Regions from separate parts of the Lysinibacillus sp. JNUCC-52 genome, predicted to be linked through region 2. Evidence: a T-box and tRNA genes for the amino acid it is inferred to sense, from the RefSeq annotation. Region 2 holds a T-box; the other holds one or more tRNA genes.
The links. A T-box is a leader RNA that pairs with one kind of tRNA and senses whether it is charged. The one in region 2 lies ahead of ileS (isoleucine--tRNA ligase), so its partner is inferred to be a tRNA-Ile.

Region 1 (4,585 bases), 2.1 Mb from region 2:
TCATGTGGATTGTGTGCAGTCATTTAGTAAACTAGCAACATATTCATTTAGTGCAAATGTAGATGCGATAACGGTTTCAGCCCATAAAATAGGAGGACCAAAAGGATGTGGGGCTATTTTTATCAATCCGAAAATTCGAGTTCCAGCATTAACGCCTGGTGTAACGCATGAACGAGGTTTACGAGGAGGAACATTAGATACACCTGCCATTGTTGCATTTGCGACAGCTATTGAAAACTATCAATATGAGCGTCAACATTATGAATTACTGCGCCAATATTTACGAAACAATTTACCGTCAACTTGTCAGTTGATTGAATGTAACAATCAACTGCCTAGTATATGCGGCTTGATAATGGAAAAAGTAGAGGGGCAATATGTGTTGTTAAAATTAAACGAAGCAGGTATTTGTATTTCAACGGGGAGTGCTTGTGATATTCACAGTGAGTCTGGTACAAAGGCAATTTTATCAATGGGCTATACGATGGAGGAGGCACGCCAATTTTTTAGAATTTCCTTTGGACCAACAACATCATTTGAAGAAATTGATCAGTTAGTTGCTGCTCTTACTAATGTTTTTGTAAAATACTAAACGGAAATATAAATGTTAGTAAAATATTTTATAAAAAAGCTTTAGATTTTCACTTAGAGTCCCCACTTTCAGTGAAAATCAAAGGCTTTTCTTAAATATGATTAGGAAATACATTGAAGGGTAGAATATTAAAGTTTTTATCTAATATCTATCCAAGTAGTTTCAAATAAAAATCTATTGGGGAAACTGTACACAGGCACATTCGTAATATGCGCGCTTGTTGTGTATCGCTAGACTGCAAAAAGGGTAGTAGTTTTGTTTGTTAGTTTTCTTTAGCATGCTTTTACTATGTGCTTATACGATAAAGTTTTTATTTTTATTAATAAAATGTTTTCTTTTGAAAAAACAATTGCTATAATGATTAGCAGAGCGATAATTTCTCTCACATAACAAAAATATCTTCAAAAAGTAATAATTTCTTTTTTTTATAAAAAAGGGTTGCAATATGTTGATAATCGTTATACAATAATTCTTGTCTTGAAGGACAGGTAAACAACTTCAAAACGACATACATAAAGGTTTCATGAATATGTAGTAAATTAGAAACCAAACATAGTCTAGTGATGATGGCAAAGAGGTCACACCCGTTCCCATACCGAACACGGAAGTTAAGCTCTTTAGCGCCGATGGTAGTTGGGGGCTTCCCCCTGTGAGAGTAGGACGTCGCTAGGCATAATACCCAGGAGGATTAGCTCAGCTGGGAGAGCATCTGCCTTACAAGCAGAGGGTCGGCGGTTCGAGCCCGTCATCCTCCACCATATGCCGGTTTAGCTCAGCAGGTAGAGCAACTGACTTGTAATCAGTAGGTCGTGGGTTCGATTCCTATAGCCGGCACCATTTTTTGAGCCATTAGCTCAGTTGGTAGAGCATCTGACTTTTAATCAGAGGGTCGAAGGTTCGAGTCCTTCATGGCTCACCATTTTTATAATTGCCAACAATAATATGCGGGTGTGGCGGAATTGGCAGACGCACTAGACTTAGGATCTAGCGCCGCGAGGCGTGGGGGTTCGACTCCCTTCACCCGCACCATTTATTTTTAATTTCATAATTGCCAGGATAAATAATCTTATGCACATGCGGAAGTAGTTCAGTGGTAGAACACCACCTTGCCAAGGTGGGGGTCGCGAGTTCGAACCTCGTCTTCCGCTCCAAATGTGCCGGGGTGGCGGAACTGGCAGACGCACAGGACTTAAAATCCTGCGGTAGGTGACTACCGTGCCGGTTCGATTCCGGCCCTCGGCACCATTTTTTAAATAGTAAGCGCCCGTAGCTCAATTGGATAGAGCGTCTGACTACGGATCAGAAGGTTGTGGGTTCGACTCCTGCCGGGCGCGCCAATAAATGAACGGGAAGTAGCTCAGCTTGGTAGAGCACTTGGTTTGGGACCAAGGGGTCGCAGGTTCGAATCCTGTCTTCCCGACCATTTCCTAACAGATATAATTATGGGGCCTTAGCTCAGCTGGGAGAGCGCCTGCCTTGCACGCAGGAGGTCAGCGGTTCGATCCCGCTAGGCTCCACCATAATTTATAACCAGTATAAAGATCCTGGCGGTGTAGCTCAGCTGGCTAGAGCATTCGGTTCATACCCGAAAGGTCGTGGGTTCGACTCCCTCCGCCGCCATCTTAAAGGACCTTTAGCTCAGTTGGTTAGAGCAGACGGCTCATAACCGTCCGGTCGCAGGTTCGAGTCCTGCAAGGTCCACCATTTATATACTACGGAGGTATACCCAAGTCTGGCTGAAGGGATCGGTCTTGAAAACCGACAGGCGGGTAACACCGCGCGGGGGTTCGAATCCCTCTACCTCCTCCAGTTTTTATTTAGTAAATGGTGTGCTAACAACTCGATATAATAAATAGTATTTTCGCGGGGTGGAGCAGTGGTAGCTCGTCGGGCTCATAACCCGAAGGTCGTTGGTTCAAATCCGGCCCCCGCAACCAAATGGTCCCGTGGTGTAGCGGTTAACATGCCTGCCTGTCACGCAGGAGATCGCCGGTTCGATCCCGGTCGGGACCGCCATTTTTTAAATAAGTTGATAGCTTAGTAAGAAGTATATGGGTCAGTAGCTCAGTTGGTAGAGCATTAGATTGAAGCTCTAAGTGTCGGCGGTTCGATTCCGTCCTGACCCACCATATACGCGGGTGTAGTTTAATGGTAAAACCTCAGCCTTCCAAGCTGATGTCGTGAGTTCGATTCTCATCACCCGCTCCAAATGGGCCTATAGCTCAGCTGGTTAGAGCGCACGCCTGATAAGCGTGAGGTCGATGGTTCGAGTCCATTTAGGCCCACCATTATTCCGAAGTAGCTCAGTTGGTAGTAGCACCTGACTGTTAATCAGGTTGTCGCAGGTTCGAGTCCTGCCTTCGGAGCCATTTTTTATTTGTGGGGAAGTACTCAAGAGGCTGAAGAGGCGCCCCTGCTAAGGGTGTAGGTCGGGTAACCGGCGCGAGGGTTCAAATCCCTCCTTCTCCGCCATTGGCCCCTTGGTCAAGCGGTTAAGACACCGCCCTTTCACGGCGGTAACACGGGTTCGAATCCCGTAGGGGTCATACTAAAACGCAGTAAATGTGATTATCACATTTACTGCGTTTTTTTTGTTAGAGTGAAAGATAGCTAATAAATAAAGCGAAATTTTACGACTTATATAGAATAGTATCTACTATAGTACATACTATTATTCTTTTTAATTGAATTTTCAGGTAATATAGTAATGAACGCTAAAATAGAGGGGGATAAGGATGAGCCATAACTTGAAATGGATAGACAATCAACAATTTCATTTACAGGAAAACATAGAGCGATTAGAACATGCACTACAAAGTTTTACAGCGGAACAGGTGAATCGTGTGGAACGATTTCATCGTACATATGAAGGTTTTAAACAGACACCTTTACGTAGTTTAGATTTTTTAGCATCCCATTTAGAGGTCAATAAAATTTTCGTGAAAGATGAGTCATTTCGATTTGGCTTAAATGCATTTAAGGTTTTAGGGGGCATTTATGCAATTGGCCAGTATGTTGCGAAATTGCTAGGTCAACATATTGATGATCTGTCATTCGAACAATTAAAGTCGCCTGATGTAAAAGAACAACTAGGCAATTTAACCTTTATTTCAACAACAGATGGCAATCATGGACGAGGGGTTGCATGGGCTGCTAGAGAACTAGGATGTAAAGCACGGATTTATATGCCAGCTGGCAGCGCGGAAGAGCGTTTGCAAAATATTAAGAACGAAGGGGCATACGCAGAAATCACGACAATGAATTATGATGATACCGTGCGTTATACGTCACAGCTTGCAGATAGCAATGGCTGGGTTATTATACAGGATACGATGTGGGAAGGATACGAAGAAATTCCTTTATGGATTATGCAAGGCTATACAACATTAGCAAAAGAAATAGTCGACCAATTAGAAGAAGCACCGACACATGTATTTTTACAGGCAGGAGTAGGTTCATTTGCTGGAGCAATCGTCGCTTTTCTCCAACAATTTTATGGACGGAAGATAACATTTGTGTTGGTAGAGCCAGATGTAGCGAACTGCTTTTATGAGAGCTTTAAACTTGGCACTGACCATTTTGTTACTGTCGGTGGAGAAATGCAAACAATTATGGCAGGGCTAGCGTGTGGAGAGCCAAATCCTTTGGCCTGGGATATTTTAAAAGCGTATACGAAAGTAAGTATTTGCTGTGATGAAACGACAGCTGCTACGGGCATGCGTGTGTTAGCAAATCCACTTGGTTCGGATCATCGCATTGTTGCAGGCGAATCAGGTGCAGCACCGTTCGGATGTTTTTATGAGTTAATGACGAATGAGGATTATGCAGAATTAAAGGCGACATTACAGCTAAATGCACAATCAAATATACTCTTTGTGAATACAGAGGGAGACACGGACGTAGAAAACTATCGAAATATTGTGTGGCATGGTAAGTATGCAAAATAGTACAAGTGAGCATCTCTTTGTTGATTGAGATGCTTTTTTATATTAA
Region 2 (4,585 bases):
GTGAATTCACCATTTGGACTACCTGGATGTGTAAAGCCTTCTGGTAATAATTCTTTTGCTGTCATTTGGAACCAAATATTTGATCCATGCTCACGGAATAGTGAAGAAATACGCGCAATTGTTTCTGGTGTAATAATTGGCTCACCATTTTCAGCATAGAAAATCGGAATTGGGACACCCCATGCACGTTGACGAGAAATAACCCAGTCTCCACGGTCACGAATCATATTATAAAGACGCGTTTCACCCCAAGCAGGTGTAAATGCTGTTGATTTAACCGCTGCTAATAACTCATCACGGAATGCATCGATTGACGCAAACCATTGTGGTGTTGCACGATAAATAACTGGTTTTTTCGTACGCCAGTCATGTGGGTAAGAGTGCGTAAAGAAGTTTAATTTTTCTAATGCGCCAACTTCTTCTAATTTGGCTGTAACCATTTTATTTGCATCATTGTAGAAGACACCTTCAAAGCCTGGTGCTTCGTCAGTATAACAACCGCTATTATCCACTGGGCTAAGAATTGGTAAACCGTATAACTTACCAATTTGATAGTCATCTTCACCATGTCCAGGAGCTGTATGAACACAACCAGTACCCGCTTCAGCCGTAACGTGCTCACCGACCATGACAAGCGAATCACGGTCATAGAATGGATGTTGTGCTACGATGCGATCTAAAGCTTCCCCTTTTACTTCTTGGATCACTTCGTAAGATTCCCATTCAAGCTCTTTTGCCACTGTTTCAAGTAATTCTTTTGCAATAATGAACTTTTTATCCGCTACTGCTACAACAACATAGATGAATTCTGGATTTAGAGAAATCCCTAAGTTTGCTGGTAATGTCCAAGGCGTAGTAGTCCAAATAATAAATTTCGCATCAGCTGGTACAACACCTTTTGCATCTTTAATCGCAAAGCTTACATAAATAGAAGCTGATTTTACATCCTTATATTCAATTTCAGCCTCTGCTAATGCAGATTCTGAAGATGGTGACCAGTACACTGGTTTTAGGCCTTTATAAATATAGCCTTTTTCAGCCATTTTACCGAACACTTCAATTTGTCGAGCTTCAAATTCTGGTTTTAACGTAATATATGGGTTTTCCCAATCACCGCGAATTCCTAATCGACGGAATTGCTCACGCTGATTGTCGATTTGTTCATATGCATATTTTTCGCAAAGCTCACGGAATTCAGCAATGGACATTTCTTTACGTTTTACACCTTTGTTTGTTAACGCTTGCTCGATTGGTAAACCATGTGTATCCCAGCCAGGAATATAGTTAACATGGAAACCTGTCATTGAACGATGGCGTGTAATCATATCTTTCAGTACTTTGTTTAAGGCATGACCAATATGGATATCACCATTTGCATATGGAGGGCCATCATGTAGAACGTACTCAGGACGACCTGCTGTACGCTCCATTTGTAATTTATTGATGTCCATCTCATTCCATTTTTCTTGCATTTTTGGTTCATTCGCTGGTAAATTTCCACGCATTGGGAAATCCGTTTTTGGCATTAGTAAGGTTTCTTTATATTCAACCATTTGTTAATTCCTCCTTTATTTTTTGCAAACAGAGAACAATTGCTAAGCATTTCATTACATTGGACAAATTGTTGTGAGCACCAAGCAAAAGTAAATATGACACATCTTGTGCCAGTATTTTAAACTGCGCCTTTTTGCTATACTTTCCTAGTGACACGCAAAACAATCCAATAACAACAAAAAAGCCTCTCCATCCCTAAAAGGGACGAGAAGCTTGAACTCGCGGTACCACCCTAGTTGTAGTACATAATTGTACTACCGCTTGAAAGCACGTTAACGTTGTGCGCTCCGAAATAACTTACTTAACGTTCAGTTATTTAGCTCAGAAGTGATTTTCTTTGTTAATTGCTTGTTTGGGCTCCCACTATCCCCAAATCGCTTTACTACACCTAACAAATACTGTCTTCGTCTCTGCCTATATGCATATCTGTTCTTTTTAATTACTATGACAATAGTATATGGAAATCCATGTATGGCGTCAAGTCATATTCATTCAATGACTACTTCACTTTTTCGTCAATGGACCATTTAAATTTCTTCTGATTCTTGTGCATCCTCAACAGAAGACTGAATTTCTGTTAGATCAATATCATATTGCAATAAATGATCCCAGTCGTCTGCATTCAGTAAATCCAATTGTGCTTCGACAAGCATTTTAAAACGATTGCGGAAAACTTTGGACTGCTTTTTCAGCTCATCTATTTCTATTGTTACTTTACGTGCTTTCGTTAACGCCTCATTAATAATACGGTCGGCATTTTTTTCAGCTTCTTTTACAATTAGCTTTGCTTCTTTTTGTGAATTTCTTCGTACTTCATCTGCTGCCTCTTGTGCGACAACAATTGATTTTTGTAATGTTTCCTCTAAAGAATTAAAATGTCTCGCTTGCTCTAAAGCCATTTCTAATTGCTTATCGACATCTTTTTTTTCACGTAGTAATTTTTCATAATCTTTAATGATTTGATCTAAAAATTCATTTACTTCATCTTCAGCATATCCCCTGAAAGATTTTGTAAACTCCTTATTATGTATATCAATAGGTGATAATGGCATACGATCCTTCTCTCCTTTACAAGTACATTCGTAAGTTCTATTATACAATTGTTCTAACAACTTAGCAGTAAAAATAAATAGAAATTACATGTTTTTTAGCCTTTTTGGGTCAAACGACCGATTTGTAAACGAATTTTATCTTTCTTTGTTCGGCCTTCTGTCATTATTATTTTTACGCGACCACTACCTCGTACTGATAAAATATCACCTTCTTGACATTCAAATGCAACACTATCTCGTTCAGTCCAGTTTACACGCACTTTTTTTCCAGTAATAAGTGCTTGTGCTTTTTGACGAGACACTTTTAATACTGTTGCGATAATGACATCTAAACGCATAGAAGAAACGGTATGGGATTCTTCCTGCCAATCGTCTTCATTGTCAATAAGCGCTTGTGACTCTTTAATTGATTCTACGTGTACTTTTATTTTGCCTATCCCTGTTAAATGAAGGCGTACATAGTCTGCTACTTCTTCAGCCACAACAAACTGTACTTGTTGCTCATTCACCCGAATATCTCCGAATTTAGCTCTATCTAATCCTAATGATAATAGAGCACCGAGAACATCTGGATGGCGCAGTTGTACAAATCTTGCAGGATAGTGAATAGTAAATACTGTTAACTGATAATCTTCCGCTTGCGGTTCGAAATATGTCGGGAAAATTAGCATACGTTGACGTTCTGCTTCATGAAACAAGCCATCACTAGTCGTTTGAAGCATATTGTTCTGCGTAATAACAGACTTTACGATAAAGCGCTGCCTTGGATCTAAAAAATCTGTAAGTTTCGGAGCATAGCGATCTTCCACCTCACGTTGCCAGCTTACTACTTGCTCAATAAAAGGCTGCTCATCCTTCCTAAAATGTTGTATTAAATGCTCCATTTATTGTTCACCCCATCTACCTCATCCAATTGAAACTATTAGTTTAGTTAAGTCTAGTATTCCCTTTTTACACAAAAAATCCCCACTAATTGTGAGGATTTTAACTAAAACATAAAGAATATTTTTTGAATCACAATAAAAAGCCCATTTTTAATAAAATTCAACATAAAAATTGCCACGATCGGAGAAATATCAACCATACCAATAGGAGGAATGATCTTTCTGAAAAGCCCTAAATATGGCTCGCATAGTCTTTCAAGAAAACGTCCAATCGCTGAACTTTGGGCGGCTGGTACCCAAGACATTAAAACATATGCTACTAGCATAAATGAGTACACAGTAAACGCTAAATCCACATAATGCAAAATTATATAAAAAGTCATATAAACTACAATCCTCGCTATTAATTATCGTCTAAAATAAAATTTGAAATTTCTCCAGATACTTCTACATTATCTGGTGTGCATAAAAATATATCTTTCCCTATACGCTGAATGTCTCCACCTAGCGCATAGACGGTACCGCTTAAAAAATCAATAATTCGAATACCTTGTTCTCGTTCGATTCGTTGCAGATTAACAATTGTTGCTCGTTTGTTTTTTAAGTTTTCAGCAATATCCTGAGCCTCTGCATAAACTCTCGGTTCTACCAATACAACTTTTGCACCTTTTGTATTCATAGCTGCTTGTAAACTAACAATATTATTATTGGCTGTTGTACTTTGCGGTACAATTTCATGAATCTGTGCCTTACGTTCTTTGATAACCTTTTTAGATGGTTTAGCTGCATGAATCGGTTGTTGTTGCACGGGTTGTTGCTGTTGAATAGGAGCTTGCGTGATTTCTTCTTCTAGTTCTTCTTCAAGATAAAAGAAGTTTTTAATTTTATTTTTCATGCTCATCCTGTTCCCCTCTTTCATTTCCAACAAGAGCCGTTCCGACTCGAACGAATGTAGCTCCTTCCTCTACCGCTATTTCAAAGTCATTAGACATGCCCATTGATAACTCGGTACAAGGCGCGTGTGCGAATCCTCGTTCGGCTATTTGCTGTTGACATTGTTTTAATTGTTTAAAAACAGAGCGAATAATTGATTCG

Region 1: it has a tRNA-Ile gene. The T-box ahead of ileS (isoleucine--tRNA ligase) is inferred to sense a tRNA for this amino acid. The anticodon was not compared.

The regions. Positions count from the first base shown of each region.
Region 1 is NZ_CP065546.1:3,804,101-3,808,685, forward strand. It holds gene JNUCC52_RS18815 (cysteine desulfurase family protein) at 1-592, shown strand, start outside; rRNA gene rrf (5S ribosomal RNA) at 1,149-1,264, shown strand; tRNA gene JNUCC52_RS18825 (tRNA-Val) at 1,275-1,350, shown strand; tRNA gene JNUCC52_RS18830 (tRNA-Thr) at 1,354-1,429, shown strand; tRNA gene JNUCC52_RS18835 (tRNA-Lys) at 1,436-1,511, shown strand; tRNA gene JNUCC52_RS18840 (tRNA-Leu) at 1,537-1,621, shown strand; tRNA gene JNUCC52_RS18845 (tRNA-Gly) at 1,669-1,743, shown strand; tRNA gene JNUCC52_RS18850 (tRNA-Leu) at 1,749-1,837, shown strand; tRNA gene JNUCC52_RS18855 (tRNA-Arg) at 1,853-1,929, shown strand; tRNA gene JNUCC52_RS18860 (tRNA-Pro) at 1,939-2,015, shown strand; tRNA gene JNUCC52_RS18865 (tRNA-Ala) at 2,037-2,112, shown strand; tRNA gene JNUCC52_RS18870 (tRNA-Met) at 2,139-2,212, shown strand; tRNA gene JNUCC52_RS18875 (tRNA-Ile) at 2,220-2,296, shown strand; tRNA gene JNUCC52_RS18880 (tRNA-Ser) at 2,309-2,401, shown strand; tRNA gene JNUCC52_RS18885 (tRNA-Met) at 2,455-2,529, shown strand; tRNA gene JNUCC52_RS18890 (tRNA-Asp) at 2,533-2,608, shown strand; tRNA gene JNUCC52_RS18895 (tRNA-Phe) at 2,646-2,721, shown strand; tRNA gene JNUCC52_RS18900 (tRNA-Gly) at 2,727-2,800, shown strand; tRNA gene JNUCC52_RS18905 (tRNA-Ile) at 2,804-2,880, shown strand; tRNA gene JNUCC52_RS18910 (tRNA-Asn) at 2,885-2,961, shown strand; tRNA gene JNUCC52_RS18915 (tRNA-Ser) at 2,974-3,064, shown strand; tRNA gene JNUCC52_RS18920 (tRNA-Glu) at 3,067-3,138, shown strand; gene JNUCC52_RS18925 (diaminopropionate ammonia-lyase) at 3,328-4,539, shown strand.
Region 2 is NZ_CP065546.1:1,743,788-1,748,372, forward strand. It holds gene ileS (isoleucine--tRNA ligase) at 1-1,553, opposite strand, end outside; T-box leader at 1,752-1,974, opposite strand; gene JNUCC52_RS08945 (DivIVA domain-containing protein) at 2,082-2,606, opposite strand; gene JNUCC52_RS08950 (YlmH family RNA-binding protein) at 2,702-3,490, opposite strand; gene JNUCC52_RS08955 (YggT family protein) at 3,595-3,873, opposite strand; gene JNUCC52_RS08960 (cell division protein SepF) at 3,894-4,391, opposite strand; gene JNUCC52_RS08965 (YggS family pyridoxal phosphate-dependent enzyme) at 4,375-4,585, opposite strand, start outside.